Regions from separate parts of the Carnobacterium sp. ISL-102 genome, predicted to be linked through region 1. Evidence: a T-box and tRNA genes for the amino acid it is inferred to sense, from the RefSeq annotation. Region 1 holds a T-box; the other holds one or more tRNA genes.
What was found. A T-box is a leader RNA that pairs with one kind of tRNA and senses whether it is charged. The one in region 1 lies ahead of J7E16_RS03705 (valine--tRNA ligase), so its partner is inferred to be a tRNA-Val.
Positions count from the first base shown of each region.

Region 2: it has a tRNA-Val gene. The T-box ahead of J7E16_RS03705 (valine--tRNA ligase) is inferred to sense a tRNA for this amino acid. The anticodon was not compared.

Region 1 covers NZ_JAGGRF010000003.1:436,490-452,140, forward strand. Annotated here, with positions in the region: gene J7E16_RS03705 (valine--tRNA ligase) at 1-1,934, opposite strand, end outside; T-box leader at 2,010-2,248, opposite strand; gene tpx (thiol peroxidase) at 2,276-2,794, opposite strand; gene J7E16_RS03715 (redox-sensing transcriptional repressor Rex) at 2,910-3,587, opposite strand; gene J7E16_RS03720 (amidohydrolase) at 3,740-5,338, opposite strand; gene thiI (tRNA uracil 4-sulfurtransferase ThiI) at 5,484-6,701, opposite strand; gene J7E16_RS03730 (cysteine desulfurase family protein) at 6,736-7,875, opposite strand; gene J7E16_RS03735 (septation ring formation regulator EzrA) at 8,046-9,767, opposite strand; gene msrC (free L-methionine (R)-S-oxide reductase MsrC) at 9,989-10,456, shown strand; gene rpsD (30S ribosomal protein S4) at 10,678-11,283, shown strand; gene J7E16_RS03750 (Ltp family lipoprotein) at 11,796-12,440, shown strand; gene J7E16_RS03755 (hypothetical protein) at 12,955-13,125, shown strand; gene J7E16_RS03760 (S-ribosylhomocysteine lyase) at 13,248-13,712, shown strand; gene J7E16_RS03765 (YktB family protein) at 13,776-14,420, opposite strand; gene J7E16_RS03770 (YueI family protein) at 14,857-15,297, shown strand; gene J7E16_RS03775 (GNAT family N-acetyltransferase) at 15,327-15,651, opposite strand, start outside.
Region 2 covers NZ_JAGGRF010000026.1:2,738-18,388, forward strand. Annotated here, with positions in the region: gene J7E16_RS08870 (serine hydrolase) at 71-1,393, opposite strand; gene J7E16_RS08875 (sensor histidine kinase) at 1,553-2,704, opposite strand; gene croR (response regulator transcription factor CroR) at 2,746-3,435, opposite strand; gene guaB (IMP dehydrogenase) at 3,569-5,050, opposite strand; gene J7E16_RS08890 (DUF1129 domain-containing protein) at 5,292-5,981, opposite strand; gene ychF (redox-regulated ATPase YchF) at 6,035-7,135, opposite strand; gene J7E16_RS08900 (DUF951 domain-containing protein) at 7,174-7,371, opposite strand; gene J7E16_RS08905 (ParB/RepB/Spo0J family partition protein) at 7,393-8,283, opposite strand; gene J7E16_RS08910 (ParA family protein) at 8,276-9,037, opposite strand; gene noc (nucleoid occlusion protein) at 9,188-10,057, opposite strand; gene rsmG (16S rRNA (guanine(527)-N(7))-methyltransferase RsmG) at 10,168-10,884, opposite strand; tRNA gene J7E16_RS08925 (tRNA-Val) at 11,081-11,153, opposite strand; gene J7E16_RS08930 (ClC family H(+)/Cl(-) exchange transporter) at 11,314-12,849, shown strand; gene mnmG (tRNA uridine-5-carboxymethylaminomethyl(34) synthesis enzyme MnmG) at 13,378-15,279, opposite strand; gene mnmE (tRNA uridine-5-carboxymethylaminomethyl(34) synthesis GTPase MnmE) at 15,578-15,651, opposite strand, start outside.

The DNA of each region.
Region 1 (15,651 bases):
AAATCATCCCAAATAAAGTGGTATAAATGGCGACCTGCTTCACCAAATTCAAAGCGCTCAAATAAATCAGTTACTTTTTCAACGGTCTCGTTTAATTTCGTCAAGATCCATCGGTCAGCAATTGTTTTTTCACCAATTAAATCAATTTGATCTACAGTGAAGTCTTCCATATTCATCAATGCAAAGCGGCTCGCATTCCAAATTTTATTGATAAAGTTCCAAGAAGCATCCATTTTATCATAACTGAAACGAACATCTTGCCCCGGAGCGGATCCATTTGATAAGAACCAACGCAGCGCATCTGCACCATATTTTTCAATGACATCCATTGGATCTATCCCATTTCCCAATGATTTACTCATTTTACGGCCTTCTTCGTCACGAATCAACCCATGGATCAAGACATTTTTAAATGGTCGTTTTCCAGTGAATTCTATACTTTGGAACATCATACGGCTGACCCAAAAGAAGATAATATCATATCCCGTTACTAGCGTGTTCGTAGGGAAATACCGTTTGAAATCTTCAGCTTCTTCGTTAGGCCAACCCATTGTAGAGAATGGCCATAATGCTGAACTAAACCATGTATCCAAAACATCTGGATCTTGTACCCAGTTTTCACTGTCTTCAGGAGCTTCCATCCCTACATACAATTCACCGCTTGTTTTATGGTACCATGCAGGAATACGGTGTCCCCACCACAATTGACGCGAAATTACCCAATCATGAACATTTTCCATCCAACGCGTATGCGTATTTTCAAAACGTTCAGGTATAAAGTTCACTTTATTTTCTGTCTTTTGACTTTCTAAGGCTTCTTTGGCTAATGGAGCCATGTTTACAAACCATTGTGTAGACAGTCTTGGTTCAACTACGACCCCTGTACGTTCAGAATGTCCGACACTGTGGACCATTTTTTCTATTTTGATCAATCGACCTTCTGCTTCTAAATCTTTTACAATAGCTTTACGGGCTTCAAAACGATCCATAGAGGCATATTTTCCAGCTAATTCATTCATTGATCCATCATCATTCATCACATTAATTTGTGGCAAGTCATGACGTTTTCCAACTTCAAAGTCATTAGGATCATGAGCTGGAGTAATTTTCACTACACCTGTACCAAAATCCATTTCGACATAGTCATCTGCAACGATGGGTATTTCACGATTCATCAATGGCAACATAACCGTTTTTCCAATTAAGTGCTGGAAACGTTCATCTTCAGGATGAACAGCAATCGCCGTGTCGCCCAACATTGTTTCAGGACGTGTCGTAGCAATTTCTACTACCCCGCTGCCATCTGCTAGAGGATAACTCATATGATAAAAGGCACCTTCAACATCTTTATGGATCACTTCAATATCTGATAGAGCTGTTTTAGCTTTTGGATCCCAGTTAATAATATATTCCCCACGATAGATCAATTGCTTGTTGTACATCGTAACGAACACTTTACGTACTGCCTCTGATAACCCTTCATCTAATGTAAAGCGTTCACGGCTATAATCAACTGAAATACCAACTTTTGCCCACTGCTCACGAATCACACTTGCGTATTCTTCTTTCCAATCCCAAACTGTATCATTGAATTTTTCACGCCCAAGATCATAACGCGAAATACCTTCTTCAGCTAATTTAGCTTCTACTTTAGCTTGCGTTGCAATTCCAGCGTGGTCCATTCCTGGTAACCACAAAGTATCAAATCCCTGCATTCTTTTTTGTCTAATAATAATATCTTGCAAAGTTGTGTCCCAAGCATGACCTAGATGCAATTTACCAGTTACATTTGGAGGTGGGATAACAACAGAATATGCTTCTTTTGTCTTATCTCCACTTGGTTTGAACAATCCTTTTTCTATCCATTTTTCATAACGACCAGCTTCTACTTGATTCGGTTGATATTTAGTAGACATTTTCAATTCATCAGTCATTTTATCTCTCCTCTATAATTTTACTTAACAGATCTGAACAAACAAAAAAAAGCATTCATCCTAACAATAAATTATTATTAGGACGAATGCTTTTCACTCGCGGTACCACCTATATTGCATACTTTTACTATTATAAAAAGTATACCTCTTAGTTCCATTTTTAACGGATCGTTACTCCGAACAAAGTTACTTTACTTTCACCTTGTCAGCTCCCAAGCTACTTTCATTTTATTCTGACTAAGAACTCTCACCATTCGTTCTCTTCTCTAAATAAGCCAGCACCTAAAATTACTCTTCTTGTTCATTGCCTTTTATTTTTACATAATAGCATTAAAATCGTTCTATTTCAATGCGCCTGATTCATTTGGTTCCCTTGCTTCTTTAGCAGCCTCGATAACCATATCGTAATCTGGTTCACTAGTCATCTCTGAAACGATTTCTTGATAAGTGATTTCGCCTTTACGGTTGATAACAAATACTGAACGAGCCAGATTTCCAAGCTCTTCCATAATTAAACCATATGCTTGTCCAAAGTTCAATTCACTGTCGTGCAGCATTTCCATTGAGATATCTTTCCCAGCACACCATTCAGCTTGTTGTGCTTTGGTGTTATTAGAAATCGTGATCAACTGTACTTCATCTAATTCGCTGGCAATTTTATTAAACGCTTTTGCCTGTAGGTCGCATACTCGGGTATCAATATCTGGGATCACGCTGATCAATACAACTTTTCCGAAAAAGTCGCTTAATTCAACCACACTATCCGCTAAGTTTCTAGCTTTAAAATCAGGTGCTTTATCCCCAACTTTAGGCTGATTACCTTTCAATTTATATGATGTACCTTTTCGATTAATTTCCATACCAAACACTCCTATTCTAACTATCATCTTAGAATAGTATACGAATAATAGTTTTTTAAAGCAATGCCTCAGAATGGGTATAAACATTAATTCAAGTGTTTCACTTAGCTTATCTCTAGCTATTCTGTTGATCGGCTTCTTCAAAATTTACTGGATAAAGAGCTTCATTTTGATAAACCATTGTGAAGATTTCACTAGAAAAATCAATATACTTCATTTGGATGTTATTCGGTACTTTTATTCTTCCTGGAGCAAAATTTAATATCGATGTAATGCCTGCATCAATTAATTGATCCACCACTTCTTGAGATACTTCACTGGGTACAGCACAAATTGCCGTATGGATTTGTTGGTTGACGACAACTTCTTTCATCTTCTCCATTGAAAGAATAGGAACACCAGAAATTTCATCTCCAAAAAAAGATGGTTGAATATCAAAAGCACACTTGATCGTAATATTTTTTTCTTTCTTAAAATTATTTGTTAAGATTGCTTTTCCAAGATTCCCAACGCCAACAAGCACAACATTAATGACATTATTCACATTTAGTAATTCACGAAACACTTCCGTTACATAAGCTACTTCATAACCGTATCCGCTTCTTCCTAATTCACCAAAGTGAGAAAAGTCTCTTCGGATCGTTGCTGAGGGGATTTGTGTAAGTTGACTCAATTCTTTTGATTTTATACGTTCTACACACGTTTCATTCAGCTTTTTTAATGAACGATAATAAATAGGCAGTCTATGAGCTGTAGCATTTGGAATTTGATGTATTTTAGTGTTTAGTTCCACTATTTCTGCCCCCTGATCTTTAATTTCTTCATTATCATATCATCTTTTAATGATTAACTCAATACAATTGTGATTAACATCACAATTGTATTTGGAAAAAGAAGGAGGCCTTTATTGCCTATCTTCTTAAATTAAACTAATACTATTAATAGTCAATTATTTTTTTGAAATACTACGATTCCACCTACAACTGTTTTTGAAACCCTAATTTGATCTAATGCCTCTTTTTTAATCATAAAAGGATTTTTTTTCAAGATAGTAAAATCACTTATATAGCCAGCTTTTATTTTACCTCTAGTATTTTCTTTGTATCCAGCAGTTGCACTTCCTATAGTGTAAAGCGAAAGAGCTTCAAACACTGAAAGTTCTTCTTCTGGAAAATAACGTTTTTTACTAGTTGCCCCCCTAACAGTTCTTGTAACAGCTGAATGGATGCCATAAAATGGATTGGGTATTTCAATTGGTGCATCACTGCTTCCAGCTACTGGAAACCCAGCGTCTTTTATACTCTTCCATGCAAAGACCAAAGGCGGATGATTCTCACCTAAAACGTCTAATGCCCAGGGCAGGTCACTGCTCATAAATTGCGGTTGCACATCAAAAATCAACGGCAAATTTTCCGCTTTTTTTAATAGTTCTTTACTCAGCCAAGGGGTATGGATCATACGATCGAGTTGTCCAGACATTGGTGGAAACTCACGAAGGGTTGCAATCACTTTTTCAAATGCTTTATCCCCTAGAATATGAATCGCTACTGGTAGTTTAGCTTTACGTGCTGCTTTGATCAATGAAACAAAATCTTCATCAGCTTGAATTTGCAAACCGTTGTTAACAGTTCCAACATACGACTGACTCATTAACGCTGTTCGAGATCCTACAGTTCCATCATAAAATATTTTCATAGCCCCTAATTCTATATATGGATCACCATCTAAAAAAGATTTAGCAGAATGATTATAAGCTTTCAGTTCCTTATGATGGATCAATAAATGTACGCGAAAAGGTTTTTTTTGCTCTTTAATCACATCACGAAAAGTTTTTAAAGTTCCCTCAAATCCATTAAAATAATGTAAGTCTTCGGAATGAGCACCCGTTATTCCTTTTGACCATAAATCTTCGATTGCTAATTTCAAGTACTCCTCTTGTTCTTTTGGCGTTGCCGCTGGAAAAGCATTTATAGCTAAATTTGTTGCTTCATCTTTTAAAACTCCAGTTATTTTTCCTTCTCGATTTAATTGGATTTCTCCACCGCCATCATATGTTTGTCCCTCTTTGATTCCAATTTTATTGATCAAAACTGTATTAATGACCACATTATGGTAATCGATTCTGCGGACCAACAAAGGATGATGTGTCGAAATAGCATCTAAATCTATTCTTGTTATAGGAGTTGGATCATCTTGCCATTCATTTTCATTATATCCTTCAACAAATAGCCATTCATTGGGGGCGAGCTGTTGAATCGTTGCACGAATCTTATCCATACTTTCTTTTTTACTTTTTGACTGATTTAAATTTAAGCGAGCAAGGCTTAATCCATACCATAACAAGTGCAAATGGCTGTCCACAAAACCAGGAAAAACGGTTTCACCATTTAAATCGATCTCCTCAGTTATTTCTTTATTGTAGTGTTTTTTCAACTCTTCTTCTTCACCTGCAGCTACAATTTTTTCACCATCAGTAATCACAGCTGAAACTGTTTCTTCTTCTTTTTCCATTGTATAAAAAAGACCATTTTTCCATAATTTCAATTTATATCCTCCTGTCTAATTCTCTTTTTTCATTATACATCACTTAAAATTTATTTAGCGTTTGAAAATTAACAAAGGCGAGATGGTAAATAAGCTGACCACAACATATGTGTTCAGCTTATTTTCAGTATTTTATTTAATTTTTCTATAACAAACCTGAAAAACCAGCTTTTTGCTGAGCTTCTGATGTATCTCCAACCTTGATTTTTGTGATTACTAAACCTTTCATCGCTCTTTCTATTAACCCATCAATATCCAATCTGTCTTCGAATTCACGAGACTTCTCTAGTTTAGGCTTCGTTTTAGGTGATGGTGGTGCAAAAATTGTACAGCAATCTTCAAACGGTTGAATGGATAACTCAAATGTATCTATTTTTTGGGCAATCTCAATAATTTCGTTTTTATCCATTGAAACAACTGGTCGAATAATAGGAGTAGCTGTCACGTCATTGATGGCTATCATACTATGCAGCGTTTGTGATGCAACCTGACCTAATGACTCTCCATTAATGATTGCTAAACCTTTGCGTTCTTTACGAATAAGATCAGTCAATCTCATCATCATTCTTCGAGTAACAACCATTAAATAATCTTCTGGAATAGTTTTCTTGATTTCCTCCTGAATTTCGGTAAAAGGTACTTCAATAAAGTGGACGCTACCTGAAAAAGCAGCTAATTTAGCAGCTAGATCTTTTGCTTTTTGAAGAGCACGCGGACTTGTATACGGAGGGCTGTTGAAATGAACAGCTTCGACACTCACGCCACGCTTCATAGTCAAGTAACCCGCTACAGGAGAGTCAATTCCGCCAGATAACATCAGCATCCCTTTTCCGCTTGACCCGACAGGCAAACCACCTGCTCCTAGAATAGTTTCACTAGAAATGAAGAAGCCTTCATTTCTAATTTCTAATCGTAAGTCGATATCTGGGTTTTTCATTTTAACTTTTATACCTTCGATTTTACTAGAAATTTCCGCTCCAATTAGTTGGTTCATGTCATTTGTATCCAACTCATAATCATGGTCTGAACGTCTAGTAGTAATTTTAAATGTTTTTCCTTCTGTATACAGTTCTGCTATCATTTCGACTGCAACTTTTTTTAAAAGTTCAATATCTCTTTCCAAACGTCTAACTGGAGAGTACGTTTGAATCCCAAAGATAGCATTCAATCTTCCTAATACCGCATCACTGTTTGCACCATTCAATTCTAAATGCATACGGTCACGCGATCCGTGTACTTTTAGTTCTTCAAAATCGTGCAAGGCAAGTTTCACATTTTGAGCTAACTGGTTGATAAAAACTTTTTTATTTTTTCCCTTTGTTGACAGTTCGCCATAGCGTATCATCACTTCATCGTATTGCATGTGTTGCTTACTTCCTCTCTGCTATTCTTCCGGTTTATTTAATGTCTTTGAATTGTTGATATAGATGACCAAATTCTTTCATAAAAAATTCAGCTTCTTCTAATGTATTTGTATCTGTTAAACTAATACGCACCGCACTTGCGGCTATTTTTCCAGGTACATTCATTGCTACTAAAGTACTAGAAGCTGTACCATTACGGCTAGAACACGCACTTGTTGTTGAAATATAAATTTCTTTTTTTTCAAAAGCATGAACCATTACTTCTCCTCTGATTCCTTTTAAAGCGAAACATAAAATATGGGGAGCACCTTCTTTTTGTGAGAAAACAGAAACTCTTCTATAAGCTTCTAGCTGTCCCATTAGATAAGTTTTTATCTCATCTTGATTCTTTTGCTTCTCTCCTGCTTTTTCAAGCAGAAGGCGCAAAGCCTTAGCCATTGCTGCTGCGCCGGCTACATTTTCTGTACCGCCACGTTTACCAGATTCTTGTCCCCCGCCATTTAAAAGTGGAGCGACTTGTTTTCCTTTTTTGATGTACATGAAGCCCATACCTTTAGGCCCGTGAAATTTATGAGCAGAAAAAGTTGCTAAATCAATCCTTGACTCTCTGCCTAACAGTAAAGGGATTTTCCCTATTGCTTGTACAGCATCTACATGAAAATGGACCGCTGGATGATTTATTAAAACTTCTCCTATTTCAATAATAGGCTGAATACTTCCAACTTCGTTATTTACAGCCATTACCGAAACTAGGATAGTGTCCGACCTTAGAGCTTCTTTCAAATCAGAGACGGATATTCTTCCATTTGGATCAACGGGCAAAATAGTAACCTCAAATCCTAGCATCTCTAGCTGAGCAACTGATTCTTTAACAGCAGGATGCTCAACAGCTGTTGTGATGACATGTTTTCCAAACTGATGTTTTTCAATTGCTGTTCCTTTAATAGCCCAATTGTCCCCTTCTGTTCCTCCACTTGTAAAATAGATTTCTTCAGATGAAACATGTAACAAATCAGCTATTTGTTTTCTAGACTGTTGAAGTAGGCCGTCAGCATAATTACCTAATTGGTGTAAACTGGAAGGATTACCATTAATAGTTTGACTTACTTTTTCGAATGTTTGTAAAACAGTTTTATCTATACTAGTTGTTGCACTATTATCAAAATAAATCATTTTATTGTCACACTTTCTTTTAGGTTATCCCACACTTGAAAATTCTTTACTCATTATAACAAAAACTTTTTTCAATACAAGGCACGTCTATTTATTTTAACAAAATAAAACAGAGTAGTTTTATTCACTACTCTGTTTTATTCATTTTAATTAGATTCATTTATTCTTTGTTATTTAGCAGTTCTGCTTTTTTCTTCATAATATTGATTCTCAACTTTTTTAAATGAACCAGGTTCCACAACTTCTAATGCCGTTGAAATAATTTCAAGCGCTTCTTTATATTGAAATTCTTTATTAAATAATTCATTACTTTCTAAAATAGCTTCTCCGATTTGAGGATGGTCATTTCGGTACCGGTTAGCATATTGCATCATGTACTCAGTTAATATCGCACTATCCACGATTTCTTCAGTCTTATCAATAAGCAGTTCAACGTCATCTTCACACATCTCACACATTTTTTTAATCTCAATCATATCGATTTTTAATTTATTTAATTCTTTCGCTAATTTTTCAATACGCTCTGTAGTGACGAAAAACAAATCTAAATATTCTTCAGGTAATCCCGGTAAATGTTGCTTTTCAATGTAGCGTTTGATCCCTCGCATATTAAACTCAAAATCATCAATTTTTTCTTTAACTTCTGTTTCTTCCTCACGTAAGTCAGCCAGTTGTTTGATCAATTTTTCTTGTTTCTCTTCAATTTGAGCTAATCTTTCACTATCATCAGCATGGCTTTCTGCTACAACTGTATACACAGCTTGATTTTTTTCTATTCCATTATTAAACGTTTCAAAATTAAATTGGATTTCTTCAATTTGTTCTTGCATGTCTTTTGTTTGTTCTGAGAATGTATCGTCAAGTGTGTAACTTTGAGATACTCGATCAATTTCAATCAATAATTGTTGATTTCTTTTATTCACAAATTCAATAAATTTCGCCAAAATAGGTTGTTCTTTCTCTACTGCTTCTTTAGCGCTTATTTCAGCTTCCATAACGTCATACAAATGATTGATTTTTTCTTCAATAATCGAATTCAACTTTTCAACTTTTTCGGTTTCACATTGTTTTATTAATTTTTCACCTTGTTCTATATCTTGTTCAATTTCAGCAATATCGGATGTCAGTGTGTCTCCTAAAAAGACAAAATGCTGCACATCTTTTAATTCATGATAGCCTTCTTTTAATTCTTGGATTTGAGCTGGGAATTCATTGCTGATTTCTTTAACTAAACTAGGAATAGTAGTGACCGCGTCATTTAACTCTTTTGTCTCATAATTAACCTTTTTCAATACTTCTTCAGCTTCAATGTGATCTCCAGAGGAAGTTAGTTCAAAAAAATTGGAAAAACTTAATTCTAAAAATGTAAGTTTCTTTTCAAGTTTATCTAAAGCTGGACCGAAAGAAAAGCTTTGGGTCAGCAATTTTTTCCGTATACCTTGATACATTTCTTCAACTTTCTTAATTGCTTGGCTATTTTTCTCTTCACTCTTCAATAATTCGTTTAGAGCTAATTGAATCTCTTTTATTTTATTTTTAGTACTCTCAATCAACTCTCTACTTCTACTTTCAGATTTGCCAGCTTTAATCAACTGAAATCTGTCTGTCGCTTGTTCAGCATCAAATAGCAGATTTTCTATATCTGGAAATGCAGTTAGTTCAATTTGTTTCCATTTATCTTTCCATTGTTCAAAATTTTTCTCTGTTTGACCCGTTAAAGAAAGAATTTCAACATTTTGAATCGTTTCAGCAACTGATGTATCCATTAAATCAAATTTTTGTTGCTCCAAGTTATTAATAGTTTGATAATGCTTTTTTTTCATAAAATAACCTGTCCCATAAGCTGCAACAGCTAGTACAATGATAACAATTAAAACAGTTTCCATTTCCATTCTAAAACCTCCGATTGAGTTACTGCTGACTTCATTTTAATTTCATAAAACAGTTATTTTATTTATGTATCCATGTAACGATTGACTTGATTTAACAATAAGGATTTACTTATAAAAACTCCTATTGTATATTATAACATAGAAGAAATCATTCTCACACCTCAATCTAGGAAAAATTAATTTTTACGGAATGGTATCATGAATTTTAAAGGAGTGTTCACATGACAAAAAAAGCTACTTATTCATTAACGATTAAACAATTGAGTGCAATTATCGGTGATGAAACTAATTTCATTGCTAATTTTAGCAACGCAGCCGCTTTATTATTTGAAAACTTACCTTCTATCAATTGGGCAGGATTTTACTTATATGAGCCTGCTTCTGACGAACTTGTCTTAGGGCCTTTCCAAGGCAAAGTAGCTTGTATAAGAATCCAACTTGGAAAAGGAGTCTGCGGGACTGCCTTTGTAAAAAAAGAGAGCATCTTTGTTGATGATGTTAATCAATTTCCAGGACATATCGCTTGTGATGCTGCCAGTCAGTCTGAAATCGTTGTGCCTTTGGTCAAAGATGGTCGCGCTATTGGAGTATTAGATATTGATGCTCCGATTACTAACCGTTTTGATGAAATCGATCAAAAGTATTTAGAAGAATTTGTCAATATTCTGTTAGATTCTTCAAGTATCTAACTGTACGACTTGACTTTTCAATGTTTTATAGCGTATACTTGCGAATGTGTAAAATAATGCAGCGTGAGAGTGGTATTCACGTCAACAGTTCGTTGCCAGCAATGGTGCAATTGCGTAACCTATGGCTGCAAAGGTGAAGATTGAAAAATGGACTGCACGAAATACTGAACTTCAACTTATTATTTTACTCCAAAAAAAAAATTTATTGGAGGAATTACATTATGTCACGTTATACAGGTCCAAGTTGGAAAGTTTCTCGTCGTCTAGGCATTTCACTTTCTGGCACAGGTAAAGAAATCGAACGCCGTCCTTACGCTCCAGGTCCTCATGGTCCAAACAGCCGTAAGAAATTAACAGAATACGGTATTCAATTACAAGAAAAACAAAAATTACGTCATATGTTTGGTTTGAACGAACGTCAATTTAGTAACTTATTCTTAAAAGCTGGTAAATTCAAAGAAGGTAAACATGGGGAAAACTTCATGATCCTTTTAGAACAACGTTTAGATAATGTTGTTTACCGTTTAGGTTTAGCTACTACTCGTCGTCAATCACGTCAATTAGTAAATCATGGCCACATCCTTGTTGATGGCAAACGCGTTGATATCCCATCATACAGCGTTTCGGTTGGACAAGTTATCACTGTTCGTGAAAAATCTAAGAACATGGAAATTATTAAATCAGCTGCTGAATCATTATTTGGCCGTCCTGAATACGTAACTTTCGATGTTGAAAAATTAGAAGGTTCATATAACCGTTTACCATTAAGAGATGAATTATCTGCTGAAATCGATGAAACAATCATCGTTGAATATTACTCTCGTTAATCTTAATCAGAGTGAAAAACAGATTCTTAAACCCACAAACATTTACCAAAATGTTTGTGGGTTTTTTTATTGTTTATAATAGGATACTATTATAAACACATTACTATCTAAAATCTTTATAATAAATATTCGAGAAATTTAACTCTTAAATTATTTCTAAGGTAATCTCTCTTTAATTTAATAACTACTACTAACTCTATTAAATATTTAATTTAATAGAGTTAGTATTTTATAAAGATTTTTTTCTTTTAAATAATTGAAAATCTCCTATCAAATCAATTTAATTTTGATACCTTTCAGTTTCTAAGTTTTATTCATGCTATACTTTTGATGTGATATGTTTCTACATCGGTCAATGATAGGTTAATAGAGTTGGTTTCTTTTTGTAAAAAAATAGTCACTGGGATAACAGCGACTAGAGCACATACTATTACTACAGTTATATTATAACATGATAATGTTTATTGTGAAGTGGCCTCACGATAAACATTACATAAACTGGAGGGGATAAATTGTCAAAAAGAAGAAAATTGTCAAAAGATATTTCTGTTAATAATACTGCAAAAATAAAAAAGCCATTCTATAAAAAATGGTGGTTCATTTTACTTGTTGTTGTTGGTGTTATTGGCGTGTTTAGCGATCCTGATGAATCCAAAGAAACTATTGATTCTTCACCAAACAATGCTGAAGAAGTTGCAGCAAAAGACACTAGTGAGGAAGATTCTGCAATCATTGCTGAATCAACTAAGAAAGAGGATGCTTTAGCTGAATCTGAATCGATTGAAAAGGTTGAAGAAGCTAAGGCTGCTGAAGAGGAGAAATTTTTAGCTGAATCTATTGCTATTGAAGAATCAAGAAAAGAGTCAGTAGTCCCAAGAGAACATGAAAATGCTCTCAGTAATGCTTATGATTATTTAGATTATACTAGCTTTTCAAAATCGGGTCTTTATGATCAGTTGGTTTATGAAGGATATCCAGCTGATGCTGTACAATACGCAATTGAAAACGTAAAAGCTGATTGGAATGCAAATGCTCTTCAAGCTGCTATAGATTATTTGGATTATTCTTCGTTTTCTGACCAAGGACTTTACGATCAATTGATTTACGAAGAATATACAAGTGAGCAAGCGCAATATGCTATTGATAATTTACCATAATAGGTAATAAAATACTTTTCTCAATCTCTCGGAATAGTTTAATAGTGTTGAGGAAAAACTTTTGTTTCCTACGAGGGTTTAAAGATAACTCATTTATAACTTAGAAAGCTTTTTCAAGAAGTATTGCATACCTTGAAAAGACTGATAGATAAAAAAATTCGAATCATTTTTGCCCCTCTCGTTAATTTTAATCAGAGTGAAAAACAGATTCTTAAACCCACAAACATTTACCAAAATGTTTGTGGGTTTTTTTATTTCATTCTTGCTTTAATATTATTCTAGATCATAAAATTTATTCAGATTTAATAGTTCTTAACCGCTCCAACTAGTTGGTTATGAGGCCTCATATGAATTTGATGAGAAAAACAAAAAAGTAGTTCAAGAATATTTTCATCTATCCATTTTTGTGGTAAGCTTTATTAATTAATAACCTAGCAATTATTTGTTTTTGTTATCCAGATTTTCTATTCGTCTATACCCATTAAATTTATTTCACTAAAAAGGAGTGTCTACTGTGCCTAATAATACAGTAATTGAAGTTACTGGTCCTTCTGTCAAATTAAAAAGTAATAAATCTAAAATAGTTATTCATTATCAAGATGATTTTAATGCACTTATACATTATGAATTTATCGTCCGCAAATTGAATGAGCAAAAAGATAGCAACAAAGATGATGAACGCTGAGATTTTACATTCAGTGTTTTTTCGTTATCTATCAAAAAATAAATATTTTTAGAATTTCTCTAAAAATGGTACACTGAGCAATAGTAACTTAAATAAAGTTAAAAAAGAGGAGTAATTGGTTTATGACAAGTAAAATGAATGTAGAAAGTTTCAACTTAGATCATACAAAAGTCAAAGCACCTTACGTTAGATTAGCGGATAAAAAAATTGGATCGAATGGCGATAAAATTTTAAAATATGATATCCGTTTTTCACAACCAAATAAAGAGCATATGGATATGATGAGTCTCCACTCTTTAGAGCATTTAACGGCTGAACTGATTCGTAACCATGCAGATTATATCATTGACTTTGGTCCTATGGGATGCCAAACTGGTTTCTATCTAACGGTCATTAATCATGAGAATTACAATGAAATTTTAGACGTGTTACAAAAAACAATGGAGGATATTTTAGTGGCTACTGAGGTTCCAGCAAGCAACGAAACGCAATGCGGTTGGGCAGCTAATCACACTCTAGAGGGTGCACAAAAATTAGCCAAAGATTTCTTAGCAAAACGCAATGAATGGCATATTGTATTTGCTTAATAATTCCATCTTATAAAAAAGGATCCAATACGCTCAAAGTCGTATTGGATCCTTTTATTGTTCTTAGATATGGATTTCTTTTATTTCATATACACTGTACGCTTGTCTATACAGCGGTAATAACTGTTTAAATGTATCGAGTATAAATCGTTGAGTCTCTTCCGGACTTATTAGGAGTGGATCTTCAGCCGAAATTTGTCTGCCAATTAAAAATTCTTCTTTTTTAATTGTCTGCCATCGAATTAACCCGTTCAATAAATCGGCTTCATGAATTGGTACTACTTGCTCTTTTGTATGGTCCCATGAAACAACATAATCATCAGGAACTTTGAATAATAGAGTTGGATCTTCAATTATTTGTAAAGCCATTTTTTCTTCATGTAAAGGATTATCAATAAAAGCCAACCAGATAAAGACATGCGTTTCATACAACCCTAATTGAAAATGAGGGTATTTTTTATAACCTCTATTGTCTCCTCCAATTGCCAGCCATGTATCTTTTGGAGGATTTTTTGTTCTTCTTATGTGCTGTGCAACATGGACAGGCAGACTTTTTATTTCTAGTTCAGCAGCTAATGCTTTGGCAAATTCTTGCCCTAATCTATGAAACTTCGGTTGGATTTGTTTTCGAATAGCTGACATTCTCGGTTCTAATCCTTCAATTGTAAATACAGCAAAATCAGCCTCAGTAAACGTACAATTTTCCATTTCTCACACTCCTAGAACTCAACCAGTATTACTCAATAGTTGTTCTCATTTCATCTATTATTAATTGCGTTAACTGGATCTTATCATCCGATAACTACCAAATGTCAAGCGTCAAATAACTATTTTTTCATCCCTAAAAGCAGCCGTTTACTGGATTAAAGGATATGCTGTTACTTCTAAAGAGACAATCTTGATCCCACTTATTTGAACGAACCGAAACCTTATTACTAATTCAGTCGCACATTTTATTCATTACTAGTGCCGATTGTATATAATTTTTTTATAAAAAGCAATAATTTTTATGCTTTTTTGTGTACAGTTGAGCAAATGAAAAAAGTTTTATTTTATAAAGGTTCATGCTATACTAAAAATTAATCTAACACATTATTTAGACCTATATTTGATTGCCAATTAATTACCAAAGGGGGCTTTTTAAATGGCTGACAGAGACACTCAAGACTATTTATCAAAAGGTATCTATGGAAATAAAAAAACGAACCCAGATGAAAGAAACAAGTATTTTGGTAGTCTTAGGGAACGCGTTTACTTATCTATGACCATTGAACAGCTTATCTCTAATGACTATCTTGAATCGCTGAAGAAAGAAATTCAACTTCATCCAAATCAACAATTACTATTAAACGGACAAGTTGATATGAATCTATTAAGTCCGTATATTAAATTAAGTCAAGAAAACGATTGTTCTTTTCGAATCGTATCCGATGAAGGAGCTCAGCGTAGTCCACTTGGTTTGATTTATGTTTCGACTGATGCTGTTAATGAAAAAACAGTTGATGTAGCGGTCAAGTATCCTCAGAATGCTCCTCAAAAAGAGGTAGAGGAAAAAGCTTCATTATTCAAAAAATTATTTTTTTGATCTAAAAGACGGAAAAAGCTAACTGTTTTTCATTTAGCTTTTTCGCTTTGGGCTCTATTTTCGTGATACAGAATTTGATTTGACTTCCATTCAAAATTTGCCACCCGTTCGCCACCCGTAAAATTACTTTCACCTGTTTTTACAAATCCTAACTTTTTTAAAATATGTTGTGATTTTTTATGATACAAATAAGTTTTGGCTCTCACTACCTTGATTTTTTCAGAATCTAGCCAATTTAAAAAAGCTTGCGCTCCTTCCGTTGCATACCCTTTTCCTGCGTAGGCCTCCACTACCCCGTAACCTAATTCTGCTTCCCACGTTAGTTCTGGAGTGCCTTGCGCGCTCACCTCTCCT
Region 2 (15,651 bases), on a different contig from region 1:
TTCGTATAATTGATTTGACTGATCTACCAACATTAACGACTATTAATCGGTTTTTTAATCCAGTATTTTTTTAGAATAAGTCACTTATGAAAGCTTTTGCCCAACGTCCCGCTAAAACAAATACATTAGCTTTTTCAATAGTTGAAGCTGCCACAACGTTGATTTCTTCACCTTTATCTCCGTTTACGTAGCCTAATTCATCACCTTCACTAATAACTTGAGCCGTTCCGACATCCGTTCCTTTTTCAATCGGAGCCGTCAGATGATCAGCTTCATTCAACAAATCTTCTTTCAATTGAACTTCAACTGTAGTGTTCTTCATATCTGTGTTTTTAGGAACTAAAAGCGACACATCAGATTTTACAGCTAATTCAATAGCATCTTTTTTGCCGTTATCTACAACGACAGGGTCTATATTTTCGATTAGTTGGTTTTCTTCAAAAGCCGGAACCATATCCCAACTTTCAAATGCCCAATCCATCATTTTATCTGTCTCAGCAAATCGTTTGCTCGTATCTTTTTGTCCATTAGTTGCATTCATTAATACGGTAATCAAACGCATGCCTTCTTCTTCAACAGTACCGGTCATTGAAGCTCCAGCAAAATCAGTTGTACCCGTTTTTAATCCATCAACGTTTTCTCGTTCGTAAATCAATCCTGGTAACATCCAGTTGAAGTTTTTCATGTTAATTTCATCATCAGTACCTTCTCTAAAGGTTTTTTCACTAATACTAGACGTTTCTAACACTTCAGGGAAATCAGTAATTAATTGTTGAGCTACAATTGACATTTCTCTGGCGGTCATTGAGTTTTCACTATCTTCTGTGCTGCCAGGATAAATGTTGCCCTGTAGATCAGCATTAGATAGACCTGTTGTATTGTACAATTCGTAGTTAGTGATGCCCCATGATTCAACTTTTTCATGCATCATATCGACAAATGTTTTTTCATCCCCAGCGATATGCTCAGCAAGTGCGATAGTAGCACCATTTGCTGAATAAATAGCCATTGCTTGGTAAAGTTCTTCTACTGAGTAAGTATCGTCTATTCGCAAAGGGACATTTGATAAGTCATAATTTTGGCTGATTTTATGAGCGTATTCGCTGATTTCTATTTGATCATCCCATGCTAAATCACCATTTTTGATGGTCTCTAATAATAGATATTCCGTGATCATCTTAGTCATCGAAGCAATACCTAATTTTTTGTCACCATTTTGATTCAATAAAACTTTTCCAGTCGTTGGTTCAATTACAAAAGCTGCTGCTGCATCTATTTCAGGCTGTTCACTTGTTGCTGCTGATACCGTTGTACCAACGACACCTAATGGAGAAAAAGTTCCTACTAATAGCGTTGTGACAAATAATGTACTGATTTTTTTAAAATTCTTCATCTTTTTATTGTCTCCTCAGTTCGTTTGATTTTCAGTTTGAATATTCATTAAGTTATTCGCAGTCAAATACTGCATACTTTTTCTATGTTAGCGAAATACACTAAAAAAAACAACCCTCTTTTGCTTAAATCTAATATAAGACGGTTGTTTTATAAAAATTTAACTGAAATCAGCTTTATTATTCTTTTCGGCTAACTGTTTTAATGGTAGATGCATCACAAAACGAGTCAAATGAGCATCCGAAGAAGCATAAATGTATCCACCATGGAGAGCGACAATACTTTGGGCAATTGCTAACCCCAAACCTGTACCTCCTGTTTCTTGCGACCGAGACTCCTCTACACGATAGAAACGATCAAATAATTGATCCAATGATTTTTGCGGAATCGGTAATCCATCATTATTAACTGAAATAATAACTTCTTTTCCTGCTTTTTGAACTTCAATAAATATCTTCTTGCCATCTTTTCCATACTTTAAAGCATTTGAAATTAAATTATTGAAGACACGAACTAATTTTTCAGTATCAGCTTCCATTTGAATAGCCTCATAGGAAGTGACCACTTCAATCTCCATATGTCTTTTCCCGGCTTCCAATTCAAAGTCTGCTGCCAACTGTTCTAATAATTGCACCATATCAAATTCAGATACATTTAAAGGTGTAGTTGTTTGACGAACTTTTGTGTATTCAAATAGATCTTCTACAAGTACCTTCATCTGTTTCGCTTTTGTGTATGCCGTATGAGTATATTTCAGTAATTCTTCTTCATTCTGGTACCGTCTTTCTTCAATCAATCCTAAGTAACCGATAATAGAGGTCAAGGGTGTTCGTATGTCGTGACTTACATTTGTAATCAATTCATCTTTAGATTGTTCTATTCGTCGTTCTTCTTCCATTGCTTGCACTGTGCTGTCTACTAAAACATGGATGCTCTCTACTATTTTTTCCATATCTCCACCAAAATCTTTTGTGATTCGGTGTTCATAATGCCCTTCGGCAATATAGTGCAACTCACTAATAATATGATTTAATTGCATCTGTTTATACCGTCTTTTTAAGCGCCAATGAATCGTCACTACCGCTACAATAGTTAAAATAATAATAAAAAATGGCGTAAGAGAAATGATCTGATTGCCTTGGATGCTAATAATAGCATCGCCAAAGAACCAAAATCCTCGGATAATTCCTGGAAAATCAGCAAGCATGCGATTGAAAATAACAAAAGCAGCGTAGTACAAAATTAAGATCAATCCGATAGTAATAAATCCTTCAATGATCAACTTACTTTTTTCTTTTCTTGTCAGTTTCAAATAGCTAGTCAACTCCTACTTTTCAATGTTTCTAGAAAATTTCACCGTTCTCCTATCTTATATCCTACTCCCCAAACGGTTTGGATCACTTTTTCTCCGCCGGTCGCCTCTTCGATTTTATCTCTTAAATGACTAACATGAACCATCACTGTTTTAGCCGATACGAGACTTTCTTGTTGCCATACGCGTTCAAATATTTCATCTGCACTAAAAACGCGATTTGGGTTACTTGCTAATAAGTATAAAATACCAAATTCTAAAGCTGTCAGCTGGATAAATTGTCCATTGATCGTTCGAACTTCGTGCGATTCTTTTTCAATCAATAATGGTCCAACCTCGAGTTTATTAAGTTCTTGTGCGTTAGTCGCATAATTGCTTCTGCGTAACAAGGATTTGATTCGAGCCATCACTTCTAAAGGGTTAAAGGGTTTAGCTACGTAATCATCTGCTCCCGTTACTAAGCCTTTAATTTTATCAATATCGGTCGTTTTAGCACTGAGCATCAAAATCGGCAATTGCAGCTCTTTTCGTACTTCTTTTACAACTTGATTTCCATCCATGTTAGGCATCATAACATCTAATACCATTAAATCGATATCTTTGATCGTTTTGATTTTTATTAAAGCTTCTTTTCCATTATAGGCTTTTTCTACTTCATATCCTTCATTTTGGATATAAATGCTCAATAATTCTACGATTTCTTTATCATCATCGACTACTAAAATTTTCATATGATTTCCCTCATTTTAGACGTATTTTTTTCGATTTTACTCATCATATCAGAAAATACTAAAGAATTTATTAAAAAGAAGCTTGATACTGTTCAATGTGAACAGTATCAAGCTTCTACTTTTGACCTTATTTTTATTGGACAGAGTAATTTGGTGCTTCATTTGTAATTTGTACGTCATGTGGATGAGATTCGCGTAAACCTGCTCCACTCATTTGGATAAATTGTGTCTCTTCACGCAGTTGTTCTAGATTACCTGCTCCAACATATCCCATACCTGAGCGCAATCCGCCAAGCATTTGGAAGACGATATCAGTAACAGCACCTTTATAAGCGACGCGTCCCTCGATACCTTCTGGAACTAGCTTGTTCGCTTCATTTACAGCACCTTGGAAGTAGCGGTCACTTGACCCTTTTTCCATTGCAGCTAAGCTTCCCATTCCACGATATGTTTTGAAACGACGGCCTTGGAAAAGTTCAAACTCGCCTGGAGACTCATCCGTTCCAGCTAACATGCTGCCTAACATAACAGCATATCCTCCAGCTGCTAATGCTTTTACAATATCTCCTGAATATTTGATTCCGCCATCAGCAATGATTGTACGACCATATTCCCGGGCCACTGCTGCTGCATCATAAATAGCTGTAATTTGTGGTACCCCAACTCCAGCGACCACACGTGTTGTACAGATCGATCCAGGACCAATCCCTACTTTTACTACATCTACTCCAACTTCATATAATGCACGAGTCCCTTCACCTGTTGCTACATTTCCTGCAATCAAAGTGATAGTCGGGAATTCTTCGCGAATTTCTTTGATTTTGCGGATCACACCTGCACTATGACCATGAGCAGTATCTACTATGATCGCATCGACCCCTGAATCGATCAAAGATTGTGTTCTTTCAAAAGTATCGCTCGTTATACCGACTGCTGCTGCAACCAATAAACGGCCATGAGAATCTTTTGCAGCATTTGGAAATTCAAGTATTTTTTCGATATCTTTGATTGTTATCAAGCCGCTTAAACGACCATTTTGATCAACGATTGGTAATTTTTCAATTTTGTGTTTTTGCAAAATCTGCTCTGCTTCTTTCAAAGAAGTTCCTGTTGGAGCTGTAACTAACTGGTCCTTTGTCATTACTTCATCAATTTGAATCGAATAATCTGCTACAAAACGCAAGTCGCGATTCGTTAAAATTCCTACTAAAATACGGTCTTCCATGTTATTTACGATTGGCACACCACTGATACGGTAACGGTTCATCAAATGTTCTGCTTCTGAAACGGAATGGGTGGGAGTTAAAAAGAAAGGATCAAGAATAACACCACTCTCAGAACGTTTTACTTTTCTCACTTCATCTGATTGTTGTTTCACGGTCATATTTTTATGAATAACACCTAGGCCACCTTGACGAGCCATTGCAATAGCCATTCTTGAGTCTGTCACAGTGTCCATACTAGCACTCATTATTGGAATATTTAATTTAATGTTTTTGGCTAGTTGAATACTTAAATCCACTTCATTTGGTAAAACATGGCTTTCAGCAGGTACTAACAACACATCATCAAAAGTAAACCCTTTTTTCGCAAATTTTGTTTCCCAGTTAGACATTACAACCATCCGCCCCTTTTTTTCAATTGATTTGTTCAATAATTTTATCTACAAAAATAACAGAGATATCGAAGATAGTCAATAGCAAATGGTCGAATTGTTTCTTAAGCCCCTTTTTCCCTGTCTACTAGCAGCTAAACCAAGCTATAATGAAGATAAGATGAGAAAAAGTTCCCATCAACTAAATAAATTTAGCTGATGGGAACTCTCATTTGTTATCCACTTTGTTACTTTTTAGGATCTAAAATAACCCGCCGCGGATGTTTAATTTTCTTTTTGCAAAATATTTTGCGACGAAGGCTAAAATACCAATCACTATATTACCAATGGCATTTATCGGCACATTGACTGCTGCTGGAATCACCATCATCGAGCCTGTCATCACAAACATTAGAGCTAACATACCTGTAGTTGAAACCAGGATATAGCGGACCATCCCACCTTTTTTAGGGTTTTTTCTATCCGGCATATTTTTAGCAATCAACAGGATGACTAATCCTCCCACAATAAAGTTCAATAGAGTAGTAATTAGTCCAAGTGAAGATGATGCTTCCTCTACACTGCTAAATAGGCCTGAAAGACCCGTTATAAGAGAGAACAATCCACCTATCATTAAACCGCCATCTAAAGCGATTTTCCAATTCTTAGAAGGGCCTACTTGAGATTGCTCAGGCTTAGCAACTAACTGATTGGCACATTCAGTAACTGTACCATATAATTGACGAGCTGTTTCGCCAGCTTTTTGACGTTCAACTAAATTGTGAAGCATGTCATTAAAGATTTCTTCTTTTTTAGCTTCAGACATATTTTTTTCAACTAAAGCTTTATTCAAACTCAACATATATTGTTCATTTCGTTTGGTCAATTTTTGAAGCAATACTTTATTTTCTTCTTTTTTTGCTTGTGTTGTATTACCTTGTACTTCTTCCACGGATCAAATGCCCCTTTCTAGGCCTTGCTAAACGTTCTTAGTCAATTTTTTATTTATACATTAAATCTAAATAATAGTACGTCTCCGTCATTGACAACGTACTCTTTTCCTTCAGAACGCATACGGCCTGCTTCTTTTGCGGCCTGTTCACTTCCATATTTATCAAAGTCTTCATAAGCGATCGTTTCTGCTCGAATGAATCCTCGTTCAAAATCACTATGGATAACTCCTGCTGCTTGAGGAGCTTTCATCCCTTTTTTAAAGGTCCATGCGCGAACTTCTTGAACACCGGCAGTAAAATACGTACCTAACCCTAAAAGATTATACGCTGAACGGATCAATTGATCTAAACCAGATTCTTGAATGCCTAACTCTTCTAAAAATAATTCTTTTTCTTCATCTTCAAGTTCGGCGATTTCTTCTTCGATCCTCGCACAAATCACATTTACTTCTGCTTTTTCTTCAGCTGCAAATTTTCGCACTTGATTGACTAAATCATCGTTTTCAGTATCCGCTACTTGATCTTCAGAAACATTTGCTACATATAAAACTGGTTTTGCCGTCAATAAAAATAAACTTTTAACGATTTTTTCCTCATCTTCAGTAAATTCGATTGAACGAGCTGATTTTCCTTCTTCTAAAACCGGTTTAATTTTATCCAACACGGCTAATTCAGCAACTGCTTCTTTATCTTTTGTACGCGCAACTTTTGATACACGAGCATAGCGTTTTTCAACAGACTCTAAATCAGCTAGTACTAATTCTAAATTAATTGTTTCAATATCTGAAATCGGATCGACTTTGCCTTCAACGTGGATGATATTATCGTCTTCAAAACAACGAACAACGTGGCAAATAGCATCTACTTGACGAATATTAGCCAAGAACTTATTCCCAAGCCCTTCACCTTTACTTGCCCCTTTTACGATTCCGGCAATATCGGTAAATTCAAAAGTAGTTGGAACAGTTCTCTTTGGTAAGACCAATTCTTCTAAGCGTTTTAAACGGTGATCAGGGACCTCTACAACTCCTACATTAGGATCAATTGTTGCAAAAGGATAATTAGCTGCTTCTGCTCCTGCTTTTGTAATTGCGTTAAATAAAGTTGATTTACCTACATTTGGTAAACCTACGATTCCTGCTGTTAATGCCATATCTAAATTCACTCTTCCTTTTTTAATAATTTTTGTTTTTAGTTTTCTACTGCTTTTTCTAAAACTTTTTTCATTTTCTTTTCAAAATCTCTTCTTGGCATCATGACCATATGGCCGCATTGCGTACATTTGATTCGGATATCCATACCCATTCTAATGATTTGCCAACGGTTTGCCCCACAAGGATGAGGTTTTTTCATTTCAACAATATCATTTAAATCGTAATTTTTTTCCATCATTAGTCTCCCTATAAGCGTTTATTCATCATCAAATTGAATATTTAGAATATCTAAAATGCGTGTTAAGTCATCTGTCGAAAGATACTCGATCTCAATTTTCCCTTTTTGATTTTTTTCGTTGATAGAAACACTTGTACCAAATTTATCCATTAGCCGTTCTTCACTCTCACGGATGTAATAAGGCTTTTTATCATTTTTGGTTGCTTCTGCTGCTGTCTCTTTAGGTTGGTTCATCTTATTCACTAATTGCTCTAATTGACGAACGGTCAAATGATCTCGGACCACTCGTTTAGCTAATTTTGTGATTTGTTTTTTTTCTTTTAGTCCAAGCAATGTTCTTGCTTGTCCCATTGAAATATCTTCATTTTGCAGCATTTCCTTAACGGCATCGGGCAATCCTAATAAACGCAAATAATTGGCGATATATGGTCGGCTTTTACCTAAACGTATCGCTACTTCTTCTTGCGTTAGTTTTAGCTTTTTCATCATCATTTCATATGCTTCAGCTTCTTCAAGTGAGGTCAGATCTTCTCTTTGCAAATTTTCTAAAACAGCAACTTCCATCATCTTTTCTTCATCAAATTCACGGATGATAGCTGGTATTGTTTCTTTGCCTGCTAATTTAGAAGCTCTAAATCGACGTTCTCCAGCTATGATCTCATAGCCTTTGATCTTTGACTCGCGAAGAATGATAGGTTGAAAGACACCCGATAATTTGATTGATTCTGCTAGTTCATTTAAGGCTGCTTCATCGAATGTTTTCCTTGGTTGATAAGGATTGGGTCTGATATCCGTTAACGGAATCTGTTGAACTTGTTCATTCGTTGCATTGATATTTGACAGTTCAGCATAGTCTCCAAAAAGAGCATCTATCCCTCTTCCTAACCCTTTACTATTTTTGTTAACCATTTGCTAGCACTTCCTTTGCTAATTCAAGATAGACTTCTGCTCCTCTAGAACGCGCATCATAATCAATTATCGACAGCCCATGACTTGGGGCTTCAGATAAACGGATATTCCGTGGAATGATCGTTTTATAAACTCTTTCGCGGAAGTATTTTTTCACTTCATCGACGACTTCATAGCCTAAATTTGTACGTGCATCTAACATGGTCAATAAAACACCCTCGATTTTCAATTCAGGATTAAAATGTTTTTGGACCAGTCGGACCGTATTTAGCAATTGACTTAATCCTTCTAAAGCATAATATTCGCATTGAACAGGAATTAAAATAGAATCACTTGCTGTAAAGGCATTAATCGTCAAATGACCTAATGATGGTGGGCAGTCAATTAGGATGTAATCATAGTCATCTTTCACTTTTTCCAGTGCTTGTTTTAATCTAGATTCCCTAGCCATTTGTGAAGTTAACTCAATTTCTGCACCTGCTAATTGAATCGTGGCCGGCACGACCCACAAGTTTTCTCTCGAAGAAGGCAAAACAACCTCTTTAACGGGTGTTTCGTTTACTAAAATATCATAAATATCTTTTTCAACATCTGACTTTCTTACGCCCAAACCACTTGTTGCATTTCCTTGTGCATCAATGTCAACTAATAAAATTTTCTTTCCAAAATAAGCTAAGCAAGCACCTAAGTTGACTGTTGTCGTTGTTTTCCCGACTCCGCCTTTTTGATTTGCAACTGATATAATTCGTGCCATCCTTTTTCCTCCATCTGTGTTTAATATCCTCTAGTAACTGTTTACCACCGATTTAACCACATCACACAAAAATAGGAGAAAAATTATAATATGCGTATTTTTCTCCTACGCATTTGTTCAAAATGAATGTCTTCATTTATCGCTCTTTATTTATTTATTTTTCTTGATCTCAATCGTAATACGGTAAACGTCTTCCAAGTCTTCCTCTTTTGCTTGCAAGGTAATACCCGTTTCTTTAATCAAATCAACTGATTTATGGATCGTATTTACTGCTAACCGAAAATCTTTGGAAATTCTCTTTATGCGGTTCTTTGGCTGATTTGAATTCTTCTCTCTTTCAGCTTGCTTTAACTTGACTACCTGTTCTGTCTCTTTAACAGTTAATTTCTTTTCAAGAATCACCTTTAATAATTCATTTTGTTCTTCAAAAGATAATGCTAATAGACTACGGCCATGTCTTTCTGTCACTTTTTTATTCAATAATGCTTGCTTTATAGGTTCTGCTAATTTTAATAACCGCAGTTTATTTGCAATGAAAGATTGGCTTTTACCGATGCGTTGCGCTAATGCTTCTTGCGTCATCTCATTTAAAACCATCAAACCTTTATAGGCTTCAGCTTCTTCAATAGCCGTCAATTCTTCCCTTTGCAAGTTTTCAATTAATGCAACAGAAGCCGTCTCGTTATCTGACATCTCTTGAACGATGGCTGGTACTTCTTGCCATCCCAAAAGCTGCATAGCACGAAAGCGACGTTCCCCAGCAATAATTTCATATTTATCTGCTTCATATCTTCTAAGGATGATGGGCTGGATCAATCCGTGAATATGGATTGTACGAGCTAGCTCATCTAATTTTTCTGCGTTAAATACTTTTCTTGGCTGAAAACGATTTGGAACAATCTGTTGGACAGCAATTTGTTGGACCTGTTTTGGGTTTTTTAATTCCTCTGATTGAAGATCCTCTTCATTTTCGATTTTCTTTTTAGATTTTCCTGAACCAAATAAATTAGACAACGCCATTCTTTTTCTCTCCCTCAGTCACTTCTGTTCTCTGATCCTATTATATCAAAAAACGTTCTTATTGAGTAGTTGAATCCGAATAGGAATAGTCTGATAAGTAGTGGCCTTCACTACAATGGATTCTTATTTGGTGTTCCTGGTTTTCTTGGGAATTTCTTTGGTGTTTCTTTCTTTTTATCAATTAAAACAACATGTCGTTCTCCTGCTTCATGTGGAAGTTCAAAAACAAACTCTTCACGAAACTTTCCACCTAGTGTAGCAATGGCTTTTTGCCCTTCAGCCATCTCTTCTTTTGTATTACTGGCTTTTAAAGCGATAAAGAGTCCTTCTTTTTTAACTAACGGCAAACATAATTCCGCTAAAACACTCATACGAGCAACAGCTCTAGCTGTTACAAAATCAAATGATTCACGAAATTGTTTATTTTGACCAAATGTTTCGGCACGGTCATGGTAGAAATGAACACCGTCTAATTCTAACGTTTTTGCTAATAATGTTAGAAATTGAATTCTTTTATTCAATGAATCTACTATTGTTACTTCTAATTGTGGAAAAATAATTTTTAGGGGGATGCTTGGAAACCCGGCACCTGCACCTACATCACATAAGCTTTGGACCCCTTTGTTAAAATCCACATATAAACCAGCAGTAATAGAATCATAAAAATGTTTTAAGTATACTTCTTCTGTTTGAGTGATTGCGGTTAAATTAATTTTTTCATTCCATTCTTGTAGCAGTTTAAGGTATTGATCAAATTGTTCCATTTGTTTCTCAGTAACCATTATTCCCTTGCCTTCAAGGGCCTTTTTAAACTCTTCTGGGTTCATTAACACAACTCCTTTTACTAACGTGAAACACTTTTTTGTTTCACAAATCCGTCTTTTTCAACTGTATAACAAATCAACTAGAAGTGCAATACTTTAAAGCGTTTTTCACACTATCTAAACTAGTTAAATTAAAAAAAAAATAAAAAATAAGCTTATAAAAGTTGAGGTTGGTCAACGTTCATAAACTTATTCGTGATGGTCTCTACTGGGCTCGAACCAGCGACCCCTACCTTGTCGAGGTAGTGCTCTCCCAACTGAGCTAAGAAACCTTTTCTAATTGATTCTATCTGCTTTTTAGTATAATCTACTTGCGCTATTAAAGTAAAGTACTTTTTGCTGTTTTAAAAATTATCCTGTATCCTTACCGCTAAAAGGAGTAGTATGGAGAATAGAAGCTTAAAATATTTTTAAAAAAAGGAAGATTGAGTTATGAGCAGTTTATTGACTAAACTTAATGATCGACAAATCCGATACATCACTAAAGGAGTTTTAGTAGGGGCGTTAGCTGGAGTAGTTGTTAGTTTATTTCGTTTAGGTGTAGAAATTATTCTAGAAAATATTATTCATCTGTACAAATTTTTTCATTCAGAACCTTTGTGGTTGATCCCGTGGGTCTTTGTTTCTATTGGTGTTGCTATTATTATTGGTTTATTTATAAAAAGCGAACCAAACATTAAAGGAAGCGGTATTCCGCAAGTAGAAGGTCAAGTTCAAGGCGTCGTCCATACTTCTTGGTGGTCTATTCTATGGAAAAAGTTCGTTAGTGGGCTATTAGCTATTGGATTTGGACTTTTTCTTGGAAGAGAAGGTCCTTCTATTCAACTAGGAGCTTCAATTGGATCAGGTGTCAGCAAATTAACCAAAGGCGATGATATAGAAGAAAATGTTTTATTGTCGAGTGGAGCTGGTGCTGGTTTAGCAGCTGCTTTTAATGCACCCATAGCAGGTTTGCTGTTTGTTTTGGAAGAAGTCCATCACAATTTCTCTCCCTTAGTTGCTATAACGACATTTGCTTCAGCTATTACAGCCAATTTCGTTTCTTTGACCATTTTTGGTTTAACTCCGGTATTGGATATCGGAGCCATAACATCTCTTCCGATACAGTATTATATCTACTTGCCATTATTAGGGATTTTTTTAGGGATAGGGGGCTGGTTTTACAATAAAGTTTTATTGGATGTCCTTCCTAAATTTTATCAATTGTTTTCCTTTATACCGGTGCACTTTAATTCAGTCATTCCTCTTCTATTAGTAATCCCGATTGGTTACTACCTACCAGAAATAATTGGTGGTGGAAGTGGGATCGTCGTGCAGTTTACTGAGTGGAATTTATCGCTAGCTGTTTTAGTTGGATTATTTATTTTTCGCTTTATTTTTTCTATGGTATCTTATGGCGCCAGTGTTCCAGGAGGTATTTTCTTACCTATTCTATCTTTAGGAGCCTTACTTGGTGCTCTATTTGCCCAGTTCATGATCACTTATTTCCAAATGGATGCTCAGTATTTGACCCATTTTATTTTGTTTGCTATGGCTGGTTATTTTACTGCTATCGGGAAAGCACCCTTAACCGCTATTTTATTAGTTACTGAAATGGTTGGCGGTTTGAATCAATTAATGCCCTTAGCTGTTGTTTCTTTGACAGCCTATATAACAGCAGACTTCTTAGATGTTAAACCGATCTACGAAAGTTTATTGGAAAGGCTGCTTCCTGCTGATAACAATGTTATTATTAGCAAGCCTCACTCATTTGTGCATGCCGTTGAACCTAATAGCCTTTTATCTGGAAAGTCGATAAAAGAAATAGACTGGCCTGAAGAAGTCATCATCTCTTCCATGCGTAGAGGAAATGAACATATCGTCCCTCATGGACAAACTTTTATTCATGTTGGAGATCATTTGATCGTTACTTGTGACTTAAAGAAAGCTAGTGCCGTTCGAAAATTATTAAAAGAACACCAAATCTAATGATATATAAGTGAAAAAGGCCGTTTGAGGCTAGGATATAACTAACTGAGTATAAGAGAAAGAGTCTGTTTAATCAGGAAACTGATAAACAGACTCTTTTTTTCTATATATATTAATTGCCTAAAAAATGGTGTTGGTGTTTTAAAAGAAATTTCTGCTGGAATAACAGGTTTGCTTGTGGAGAGCCATGGAAGCGCCTGAAGCTGAAAAGAAAGTCTTCCGGCTTTCAAGCTTCAAACACAACGTAATCGCTGAAGCGCCAACGCTGTGTAATTCACATTGAATTCTTTACATGGCTACAAGCAACCCCTATTCCGACAGAAATTCCAGGTAAGTGATCAAACTAATTTTACGTATATTTTTTAATAAAAAGAGGTAAAGGTATTATAGTCAATTGCATCTCATTTTCTACCGATGATGCACCTTTTAGAAGTATCTCTTTTAGAAGTATCTTTAGAATCAAAAGTTGGATAGGCAAAGAGGCTAGGACTTATGTCCTAGCCTCTTACATCCCTTTTTTTATAGTTGTTATTCTAATACGGAAACTTTTGCAATTTTTCCTTGTTCTACATAAACCATTAAAATTGAAATGTCCGCTGGGTTCACACCACTAATACGGCTAGCTTGAGCAATAGTTTCAGGTTGGATTTTAATCAACTTTTCTTTCGCTTCAGTAGCTATCCCGTTAATAGAAGCATAATCGATATTTTCTGGTATACGTTTATTTTCCATTCGTTTTAACTTATCTACTTTTTGAGAAGCTTTAGCGATGTATCCTTCATATTTAACTTGAATTTCTACCTGTTCTTCGACAGTTGCCGGAAGTTCATAATCACGTGGGACAAAGGCTAAAAGATCTTGATAAGCAACTTCTGGTCGGCGCAAAAAGTCTTTTGCCAAAATTCCATCTTTTAACGGTGCTTGATTTTTTCCAGCTAAATAAGCTTGGATTTCTTCAGTTGGTTTCAAACGGATAGAACCTAAACGTTCTAGTTCTCCTTCAACTTGAGCTTTTTTGATTAAAAACGTGTCATAACGTTCTTTTGAAATCAAGCCTATTTCATGACCTATTTTAGTCAGTCTAAAATCAGCATTATCATGACGTAACAGTAGGCGGTATTCTGCACGAGACGTTAACAAACGGTAAGGTTCATTTGTTCCTTTAGTCACTAAATCATCGATCATCACTCCGATATAGCCTTCACTACGCTTCATAACAAACGGTTTTTTCCCTTGGACTTTAAGTGCTGCATTGATACCAGCCATGATTCCTTGACCTGCTGCCTCTTCATAGCCAGAAGTTCCGTTCATTTGGCCAGCAGTGAATAGATTTTCAACTACTTTTGTTTCTAAAGAAGGGCGCAATTGATGAGGTGTGACCACATCATATTCAATTGCATAACCGGTACGCATCATTTCTGCATTTTCCAACCCTTCGATTGAGTGTATAATATCTTGTTGAACATCTTCTGGAAGAGATGTTGATAATCCTTGGACGTATACTTCTTCTGTATTGCGTCCTTCTGGTTCCAAAAATAATTGATGTCTTGGTTTATCGCTAAAACGAACAACTTTATCTTCAATTGATGGGCAGTAACGTGCACCTACCCCTTCAACGATTCCTGTAAACATCGGTGCACGGTGTAAGTTTTCTTGGATTTTTTGGTGAGTTTCTTCATTCGTATATGTTAACCAACAAGATAATTGATCTTTTAAGTAAACACTATTTGGCGTTTCATAACTAAAATGATTCGCTTTTTCATCACCAGGTTGTTCTTCTGTTAAGCTATAATCGATTGTTGATGATTTAACTCTAGGAGGCGTTCCGGTTTTAAAACGTTTCAATTCAAATCCATTTTCCAGTAAACTTTCTGATAGTTTAATAGACGGTTGCGAATTGTTTGGACCTGAAGAATACTTTAGTTCTCCAATAATGATTTGACCACGAGAAGATGTTCCCGCTGTTAAAATAACTGCCTTAGAACGATAGATAGCGCCAGTATTTGTGATGATTCCTTTGCATATACCGTCTTCAATAATTAATTCGTCAGCAATACCTTGTCTTAAAACAAGATTTTTAGTTTCTTCAATTGTTTTTTTCATTTCATTTGCATACATAAATTTATCTGCTTGTGCGCGTAAAGCTCGAACAGCCGGTCCTTTACCGGTGTTCAACATTCTCATTTGTATATACGTTTTGTCAATATTGCGGCCCATTTCACCACCAAGAGCATCAATTTCTCTGACCACGACTCCTTTAGCGGGTCCTCCAATTGATGGGTTACACGGCATGAAAGCGACCATATCTAGATTGATGGTAATCAAAAGTGTTTTGCTTCCCATTCTTGCTGCTGCTAATGCGGCTTCTGAACCAGCATGCCCTGCACCAACAACGATTACGTCAAAATTTCCAGCTTCGTAATGATTCATTTAAACAATCCCTTCTTTTCTGTATTTCAGTTTTTTATAAAAATCAAATTTTCTCATATCTTATTGATTGAGCTGCGTTCGACAGGCTCTCGGAAAAAACGTAATCTCTTCGAGGATGGTGCATCCTCTGTGATATTTCTTGTTTTTCTGTCAAGCCTAAGCGTCGAACTCCGCATCCTATTGGTTGAGCTGCGTGTCTCATCCTCTCGAGAAAAAGATAAAACTTCTTCGTGGGCGTAAAAGCCCTCTACGAATTTTTCCTGTTTTCTTGTCGAGCATAAACGAGACACTCCGCATCCTATTTTCCTAAGCAGAATTGGCTGAATAGTTGGGTCAGTAGTTCGTCTTGGACGCTGTCTCCGGTGATTTCGC